DNA from 4 places in the Lysobacter sp. Soil_N_51 genome. Region 3 is predicted to be linked to each of the others. Evidence: riboswitches for the same ligand, from Rfam matches in the RefSeq annotation. Region 3 holds a riboswitch; each other region holds the start of a gene.

Region 1 (2,196 bases), on a different contig from region 3:
TCGTTGTCGTCGCGGCGCACGCTGGCTTCGAACGACTGGTTGCCGAAGCGGCCCTGGTACTGGAGGAAACCGGCCTTGTTGTCGCGTTCGAGTTCGTCGTACACGGTGTTGCTGTCGACCCGGTCGCGCAGCCAATCGAAGCCCGCGGTCAGCGTATTGCCTTCGAAGAGATTGAAATCGGCCTGCAAGGTCGCGCTGTCGCGATCGGTATCGAAGAAGCCGATGCGCTGCCCCGGAGAAACGCTGTTGGGAAAGGCGTGGGGGCCCTTGAGATCGTAATTCTGCGAACCATCGACATTGCGGCCCGCGCTGAGCTGCACATGCACCGTATCCGACGGACGCCAGTCGAGCTTGCCGCCGATCACCTGCTGCACGGTCTCGGAATAATTGCCGAAGTCGCCGTCGTAGGCGTTCTCGCCTTCCGCGCGCAGCGCCTGGCCTTCGATGCTCCACTGGTCGTTGATCTCGATGCCGCCGCGCAGCGACAGCGAATGGCTCTCGTAGCCGTCGCGATCAGGTTCGTCGGTGAAGCAGCCGGCGAACACCGGGAAGCCGGCGCCGCGGCAGGCGTTGATGCCCTGGGTCTTGCGGAAGCTGTAGTCGGCGCCGAACCAGCCGCGGCCGCTGCGGCCGCCGAAGCCGGTGCCGAATTCGATGGTGCCGTTGCTGCCGCCGCCGACATGCGCGCGCGGGGCGAAGCCCTGCTGCTCGCGGCGGGTGAACACCTGGATCACGCCGCCGATGGCGTCGGCGCCGTACAGGCTCGAACGCGGGCCGCGCACGATCTCGATCCGGTCGATCAATTCGAGCGGCAGGTCCTGCAGCGAGGCCAAGCCCGAGGTCGGCGAACCGATGCGGATGCCGTCGACCAGCACCAGCACGTGGTCGGACTCGCTGCCGCGCAGGAACAGCGTGGTGAGCTTGCCGGCGCCGCCCTGGTTGGCGAGGGTGATGCCGGCGCGGCCGCGCAGCAGATCGTTCAGATCGCGCGCCTGGCTGCGCTGGATGTCGCTGCGATCGAGCACCTCGACCGGGGTCAGCAGGTCGTTGACGCTGACCGCGGTGCGGTTGGCGGTGACGACGACTTCGTCCAGATCGGTGGCCTCGCCGGCGGGCGCCGCGGCCGCGACGGTCGGCAGGGCCAGGGCGATGGCGAAGGAAAGGTTCAGGGCACGCAGACTTGCAACCGGCATGGGGTAGCTCCAGCGCGCGCCGTGGCGCACGCGATTACGACAACGGAATGGGCGGTTGCGAAAGAAGGCGAGCGGGCAGCAAGGCGCACGAAGTGCAACAGCCGCCGCGATGCCCTCCGCATCGCAACCTGTAGCACCCCAAGGCCGGTCTCCGGACTCGCCAGCGGGCCGACGCGGGGTCGACTCCGGTCGCGGCGCCTTCCCGTGCCTTGCACAGTGGCGGATGCCGCGATCTGACTGGCTTACCGTTGCGGGGGCAGTGCCGGAATGGCGCCGGCTCGTCCGATCGGAGGAGGGCGTGTCACCGGCTTCCCGTTTCAACCCCGGCGGCGCAAGCCGTGGGGTCACCTTGAAGCGGTGCGCAGTCTACGCGATGCGGGGGGCAAAGTCCGGGCGGGCCCTCACCCCAACCCCTCTCCCGCAAGCGGGAGAGGGGCTTAAGGCGGCGTGGGGCTGAAAGTCTTCTCTGTCGGGCAGTCCAAAGCGCCCTGGCCGGGAGCCGGGCCAACCACAAGCTCAAGGATGTTCCCTTCTCCCGCCTTGCGGGAGAAGGTGCCCGAAGGGCGGAAGAGGGCACGCGCGCCGGCAACTGCCACGAGGTTCACCGCCGCCGACCGACGCCTTACAGCTCGGGAGAAGGGCTTAAGGCCGCATGGGGCTGAAAGTGTTCTCAGTCGGGCCGTCCACAGCGGCCTGGCCGGAAGTCGCGCCAACCACAAGCTCAAGCACGTTCCCTTCTCCCGCCTTGCGGGAGAAGGTGCCCGAAGGGCGGAAGAGGGCACGCGCGCCGGCAACTGCCACGACGTTCACCGCCATCGACCGACGCCTCACAACTAAGGCCAACCGAACCGGCCGACCTCAATCGTGGCGTTCTTCGCCGTCCTGATCGCCCCGCCGCTCATCGCCGCCGGACCCATCGTCGTCGTCATGCGCCGCCGGGCCGCCGTCGTAGGCGGTGTTGTCCTCGTGCCGTTCCTCGGCATGCATGGTCGTGTGCACCGGC
Region 2 (2,196 bases), on a different contig from region 3:
GAACGATCGTGGTGTGAAACAGATGCAGGCGCTCTTGGAACGTCGCAATCCGATCGCACCCGAGGAAGGCAGCAGTTTCGGCGGCGAGTGGGAAAGCGACGGCACCCTCGGCGAGGTGGCGACCAAGAGACTCAAGACAGGCCTGAAGCGGGTGATCGCCAAACTGCCGCATCGCAAACAGGTGCAGGAAGTGCGCGCGCGACCACCGCCGCCGGTCCGTTTCAATCCCGCCTTGCACGAGCGACCCTCCGACCTGGGCAGCGAAGCCACTGGCGATGCCTACAAGGCCGCGCCGATCGCGTTCGAGAAAGCGCCCGGCCTGCAGGGCGAAGCCAGCCGGCGCGTGCGCAAGTGGGTCGGCGAACTGGAAGCGAGTGCCGCGGGCTGCAACCGACAGCGATTGAAGGCGTTGGTGGCGCCGGTGCTGATTCACTTGGCCGACCTGCAACGCGCCGAATATGCCGCGGCGCGCGGCGGCGATCCGATCCAGATCGAACAGCTGTTGCCGCGCACGGCGGATATGGCCTACGACCAGGCGCGTCGGGCGGTGTGGTATGCGGATAAGCAACTTTCGGATTGTGCGAAGTAGTGCGCGTTTTCTCGAAGTCACATCCACAGAACTCATTGACGCTCTTTCAAGAACGTCATTCCCGCGAAGGCGGGAATCCAGCGACTTTCGTGCGAGGACGTTTTAAGTCTCTGGATGTTCGGTTTCGCCGAAGTAAAGCGGAGCCCGCGTTCGCGGGAATGACGTTCTGGAAGATAACGTTGAAGTCGCGTTGGTTCGTCCTTGCGACATGACCCGATTGAGCGAACAGCGCGCCAGACCACCCAACCTCCACATACGCCCCCGCAGCTTGTCCGCGCCGTACCCCGGCACTACACTGCGCACGCCACAGGTGTCCTGCCGCCAAGCCATACCGGCGCGCAGGGTGAAACGGGAAGCCGGTGCGGACGGGATCGTCCAAGGCCGGCGCTGCCCCCGCAACGGTATGCGAGAAAACCCGACGTTTCACCACTGCGTTCGCGCGGGAAGGTGTCGGGGTGATGCAATGGCATCGCTCGCAAGCCCGGAGACCGGCCCGTGGCGGACATCGCATGCGATGTCCTCCTCGGATGTTGCGGCGGGCAACCGGACGAGCTGATGCAGTCGGCCTGCGTTCGCCGTTGCCTCGCCTTGTCTCGTCTTGCGTCTGCGCGACATCCGCTTATCCGCGGGTGTGCGTTACGGAGAACGAGCATGAACGAAATGCATCGCGTTGCGACCGAGGTCGCGACGGTCAAGCTTCTGATCGACGGCGAATTCGTCGAATCCACCACCACTCAATGGCGCGACGTCGTCAACCCGGCCACTCAGGTCGTGCTGGCGCGCGTGCCGATGGCCACGCGCGAGGAAGTCGACGCCGCGGTCGCCTCGGCCGCGCAAGCGTTCAAGAGCTGGCGCAAGACCGCGATCGGCACGCGCGCGCGCATCTTCCTCAAATACCAGCAGTTGATCCGCGAGCACATGAGCGAACTCGCCGCGATCCTGACCGCCGAACAAGGCAAGACCTTGCCCGACGCCGAAGGCGATGTGTTCCGCGGCCTGGAAGTGGTCGAACACGCCGCCGCGATCGGCAACCTGCAACTGGGCGAACTGGCCAACAACGTCGCCGGCGGCGTCGACACTTACACCTTGTTGCAACCGCTAGGCGTCTGCGCCGGCATCACGCCGTTCAATTTCCCGGCGATGATTCCGCTGTGGATGTTCCCGATGGCGATCGCCACCGGCAACACCTTCGTGCTCAAGCCGTCCGAGCAGGACCCGCTGGTGACCATGCGCCTGGTCGAACTGGCGCTGCAGGCCGGCATTCCGAAGGGCGTGCTCAACGTCGTCCACGGCGGCGAAGACGTGGTCAACGCGATCTGCGATGACGCGGATATCCGCGCGGTATCGTTCGTCGGTTCGACCAAGGTCGGCACCCATGTCTATCAGCGTTCCTCGCTGGCCGGCAAGCGCGTGCAGTGCATGATGGGCGCGAAGAATCACGCCGTCGTTCTGCCCGACGCGAACAAGGAACAGACCCTCAACGCCATGGCCGGCGCCGCGTTCGGCGCGGCCGGGCAGCGCTGCATGGCCGCATCGACCGCGGTGTTGGTGGGCGAGGCGAAGCACTGGGTCGCCGACCTGGTCGCCAAGGCCAAAACGCTCAAGGT
Region 3 (2,196 bases):
CATTGCCCGGCGCACCGATCGAGGCGTCGTAGGCGATCAGATCGTCGACCCGGGTCTGGAACGCGTTGAGCGACCACACGTGCTGGCGCTGCGCGCCGTGAGTGCCGCGCAGGCCGACTTCGACGCTGCGCGAAGTTTCCGGTTGCACCTGCGGGTTGCCAAAGCCGGGGTAATACAGCTCGTTGAAGGTCGGCGCCTTGAACGCGGTGCCGTAGCTCGCGGTCAGCCGCAGCGATTCGCTCAGGTCCCAGCCCCACAGCGCGCTGCCGGTGGTTTGCCCGCCGAACTGGCTGTCGTCGTCGCGGCGCAGGCTGGCCTGCACGGCGTGCGCGCCGAAGCTCTGCTGCCACTGCGCGAAGGCGCCGCGCAGGATGCGGCGGTCGCGCGCGTAGGCGGTGTTGCTTTCCACTTCGTCGCGCTGCCAATCGAAGCCGGCGCTCAACAGGCCCGCGCCGATGCCGAAATCGCCCTGCACCGAGCCCAGCTGGCGACGGGTATCGAAGGTGCTCGAATACTTGCCGTTCCTGTAGGTGTCGCTCAGGTCGGCGCTGCGCCCGGCGTTGGCGGTCAGGGTCACCCGCTCGCTGGGTTTGTAGCGCAGCTTGGCGCCGGCCACTTGCTGGACGTTGTCGGCCTCGTTGTTCTGGCTGCCGTCGTAGCGGTTGTTGCCTTCGGCGCGGAACAGGCGCGCTTCGCCGTCCCAGTGATTGTTGAAGCGATAGCCGCCCTGCATGGTCAGTGAGCTGTTGCGATAACCGTCGCGGTCGGGCGAGTTGGTGAAGCAGCCCGCGCCGCCCGGCGAAGGCTTGCCGCGGCAGGCGTTGATGCCGTCGGTCTGTTCGTGCGCGGCGTTGATGGAATACCAGCCGCGCTCACCCTTGCCGGCCACGCCGGCGCTCGCGCGACGGGTCGCGTTGCTGCCGATCGACACGCCGAAACTCGGCGCGAACGGGCCTTGCGGGCGACGGGTGAAGATCTGGATGACGCCGCCGATCGCCTCGGAGCCGTACAGGCTGGAGAACGGCCCGCGCACGATTTCGATACGCTCGATCTGCTCGACCGGAATGTCCTGCAGCGAAGCGCCGCCGCTGGTCGCCGAGCCGATCTTGATGCCGTCGATCAGCACCAGCACGTGATCGGATTCGGTGCCGCGCAGGAACAGCGAGGTCGATTTGCCGGCGCCGCCGTTGTTGGCCAGCGAAGCGCCCGGGGTGCCGCGCAATAGATCAGGCAGCGAGGACGGTTGGCGCCTGTCGATCTCATCGCGATCGATCACGGTCACCGCCGCCAGGGTTGCGTCCTGGGTCTGCGCGGTGCGGGTGGCGGTCACTATCACCTGATCCAGGTCGACCGCGGCGGGCGCGGCGAACGCGGGCAGCGCGCAGAGGCTCAAGGCAAGGCTGACGCCGACGGTCGCGGCATGGCTGACGCCGACGGTCGCAGCATGGCTGACGCCATGCGCACGCAAGGTGGACGCCGGCGACGGCACACCTCGCAGGCAGGAAAAGGAACGGGTACGCAAAGTCACTGGCAGGTCTCCACGGCCGCGCCTCACCCGCGCGGTCCAGACAGGGTCGTGACATGCGGGGGATGCAACGCGGGCACGCGCGGAGGCACGACGCCCGAGACCGGCCCACCGCCTGTCGGTTCGCGCTCCGGGCCGGTCTCCGGGCTTGCGAGCGAAGCGCGGCCGGCGCGGTCGTTGTTGGACCGAGCGATGCCGCCTCTTCCGTAACGCGCCTTCCCGTGTCGAGACACAGTGGCCGATTGCGCTACGTCTACTCGCCTACCGTTGCGGGGGCAGCTCCGGCTTGAGCGCGCTGACGAACGACAGCGACGCGACCGGATTCCCGTTTCAATCGCCGAACCGTGTCGGCGATCACCTTGAGCGCGGGCATCTTAGCAGCGGCGTCCCACACAAACGCCACGGTATGGGCGTCGCCGTGTTCATTTAGGAAGTTATGGGCACATTTCGGACGCGTCTGATTCATCCACTTCCGACCGTTGCGCAGGATAGGCACATTCTTCGTAAACCGAGCCACGCCATGAGCGCAGCCCATGTCCGTCTGAGCCCCGCGCCGATCGTCCGCAGTCTGGTGATCGGTGCGCAGTCGAACATCGGCCGTGCGGTGTCGGCACGTTTGTCGCGCCGCCGCGGTGAGCTGATGCTCGCCTGCGGCGATCTGGCGGGCCTGG
Region 4 (2,196 bases), on a different contig from region 3:
AGCGCAATCGCACCACGCCGCGCGCCTGGCACGGCGACAGCGCGTCGACCAGGCTGAAGAAATCCAGCGAGGTCAAACGCTCGCCTTCGCCGAAACTGGGGTAGTCGTATTCGCAGCTGATCCGGGCGACGCCGCCGTCGAGTTTGGCCGGCGGCCAGTAGGTGCCGCGCAGGATTTCGGCCTCGCTCGGCGGCGCCGGCGCGACCTTCGGGGTCTCGTTCTGGCTGCCGAGCGTCATCGGCTCGGCCGCGCCCGGCGGCGGCACGGCGTCCTTGCCGCAGGCGGTCAGCCCGAGCACGCATAGCAGCCACAGCAACGTCCATCTGAAAAGCATGTTCCACCCATGGGAGTCGGGATCACGCGGGACCGTCCTGGCCCGCGCCACGCATCTTGCGCCAATGCAAACGTTAGCGGCAGCCATCGCCAAGCTCAACGACGGCGTGCGCGCAACCAGGCGACAGACGGCCTTCATCATCGGCGGCCGCGCATGAACGCCAGCCGCAGAAAACCGGCCGATTCGCGCGTTCTCGCGCAGGGGCCATGACGCGCAAACCCGCGGCGGCCTGCGCGACTGCGGCGACCCCGCGAACCGCATCCCACGATCGCGCCGCGCCGAGTGATTCAACCGGTCCCGTTGACTTCACCGGTCCCGCTGCGTACCTTGGCGCCGTTACGGTGAACATCGCTTCATAAAGATAAAGCGATGGGACACGCCGACCAAGGCAACCGCCGCGGCCGGCCAGAGGGAATCCGGTGCGAATCCGGAGCTGCCCCGCAGCGGTATGGGAAACGAACGGGTCTTGGCACTGGGCGGTACGCCTGGGAAGCGGCCCTACTAGGCAAAGGGCGAGGGTAGAGTTCAGAGCAGTGAGAAACGAGTAAGAGCTAGGTTTCTACTCGTTTCTCACTTTTCTGCACTCTACTTCTCGCTTCCAGTCCCGAGCCCGAAGACCTGCCGCGACCGGAGGGTTCGCCTTCCGTCCGACTCCGGTATCCGACCGCCTCGTGCCCGCACGCGGCGCGACAGGTGCCGGTTCGCCCGCGGGGGCGAAGGTCGAAGCCAAGGTTCGCGGCGAAGCCGGGCGCTGATCGCGCCGGGCCGGCGTGGCCGTGGTTTCCTTCGTTGCCCTGCGTCATGCCCACGCATCGCAGGTACTCATCATGATCAGCGTTACCCACCTCGGCTTCCCGCGCATCGGCGCGCGGCGCGAGCTCAAGCTGGCCCTGGAATCGTTCTGGAAAGGCGACACGCCTGCCCAGTCGCTGCACGCCACCGCCGCCTCGCTGCGCGAACGCCATTGGCGCCTCGCCCACGACGCCGGCGCGCACGTCGTGCCGTGCAACGATTTCTCACTCTACGACCACGTGCTCGACAACGCGGTGTTGTTCGACGCCATTCCGGCCTCGCACCGCGCGGCGTTCGAAGAAGATCCGCTGGGCGGCTATTTCGCCCTCGCCCGCGGCGTGCAGAACGGCCGCCGCGATCTGCGCGCGCTGGAAATGACCAAGTGGTTCGACACCAACTACCACTATCTGGTGCCGCAGTTCGAACCCGGCCAGCGCTTCGCCCTGCGCGGCGACAAGCCGCTGGCCGAACTGGCGCAGGCGCAGGCGTTGGGACTCGACGCGCGGCCGGTGCTGCTCGGCCCGGTGTCGTTCCTCAAGCTCGGCAAGCGCAACGACGGCGGCGACCCGCGCGAGTTGCTCGACGCCCTGCTGCCGGCCTACGCCGAACTGCTGGCCAAGCTCAAGGCGGCCGGCGCGCAGTGGGTGCAGTTGGACGAACCGACGCTGACCCTGGACCTGGACGACGCCGACCGCGCCGCGTTCCGTCGCGCCTATGCCGCGCTGGCCGAAGTCGATGCGCCGCGGCGCCTGCTGACCACGTACTTCGGCGCGCTCGGCGACAACGCCACCCTCGCCGCGCAACTGCCGGTGGAAGGTCTGCATGTCGATCTGGTGCGCGCACCACAGCAACTCGAAAGCCTGCTGCCGCTACTGCCGGAACAACGCGCGCTGAGCCTGGGCGTGGTCGACGGCCGCAACATCTGGCGCGCCGATCTCGACGCCGCGCTGAGCCTCGCCCGTCGCGCCGGCCCGCGGGCCACATGGCTGGCGCCGTCGTGCTCGCTGCTGCACGTGCCGACCGATATCGAACTGGAACGCAAACTGCCCACGCCGCTGCGCCACTGGATG

What was found. A riboswitch is a leader RNA that binds a small molecule or an ion and turns the genes downstream of it on or off. The one in region 3 is predicted to bind cobalamin.
Region 1: linked by a shared signal. The riboswitch ahead of btuB (TonB-dependent vitamin B12 receptor) and the one ahead of btuB (TonB-dependent vitamin B12 receptor) in region 3 are both predicted to bind cobalamin.
Region 2: linked by a shared signal. The riboswitch ahead of AC3A4T_RS15560 (CoA-acylating methylmalonate-semialdehyde dehydrogenase) and the one ahead of btuB (TonB-dependent vitamin B12 receptor) in region 3 are both predicted to bind cobalamin.
Region 4: linked by a shared signal. The riboswitch ahead of metE (5-methyltetrahydropteroyltriglutamate--homocysteine S-methyltransferase) and the one ahead of btuB (TonB-dependent vitamin B12 receptor) in region 3 are both predicted to bind cobalamin.

Annotation. Positions count from the first base shown of each region.
Region 1 is NZ_JBDGLR010000002.1:411,268-413,463, forward strand. It holds gene btuB (TonB-dependent vitamin B12 receptor) at 1-1,193, opposite strand, end outside; cobalamin riboswitch at 1,319-1,560, opposite strand; gene AC3A4T_RS04740 (TfoX/Sxy family protein) at 2,052-2,196, opposite strand, start outside.
Region 2 is NZ_JBDGLR010000007.1:291,043-293,238, forward strand. It holds gene AC3A4T_RS15555 (hypothetical protein) at 1-589, shown strand, start outside; cobalamin riboswitch at 881-1,100, shown strand; gene AC3A4T_RS15560 (CoA-acylating methylmalonate-semialdehyde dehydrogenase) at 1,250-2,196, shown strand, end outside.
Region 3 is NZ_JBDGLR010000005.1:503,250-505,445, reverse strand. It holds gene btuB (TonB-dependent vitamin B12 receptor) at 1-1,393, opposite strand, end outside; cobalamin riboswitch at 1,642-1,902, opposite strand; gene AC3A4T_RS11900 (SDR family oxidoreductase) at 2,046-2,196, shown strand, end outside.
Region 4 is NZ_JBDGLR010000006.1:87,196-89,391, reverse strand. It holds gene AC3A4T_RS12385 (COG3904 family protein) at 1-334, opposite strand, end outside; cobalamin riboswitch at 716-974, shown strand; gene metE (5-methyltetrahydropteroyltriglutamate--homocysteine S-methyltransferase) at 1,162-2,196, shown strand, end outside.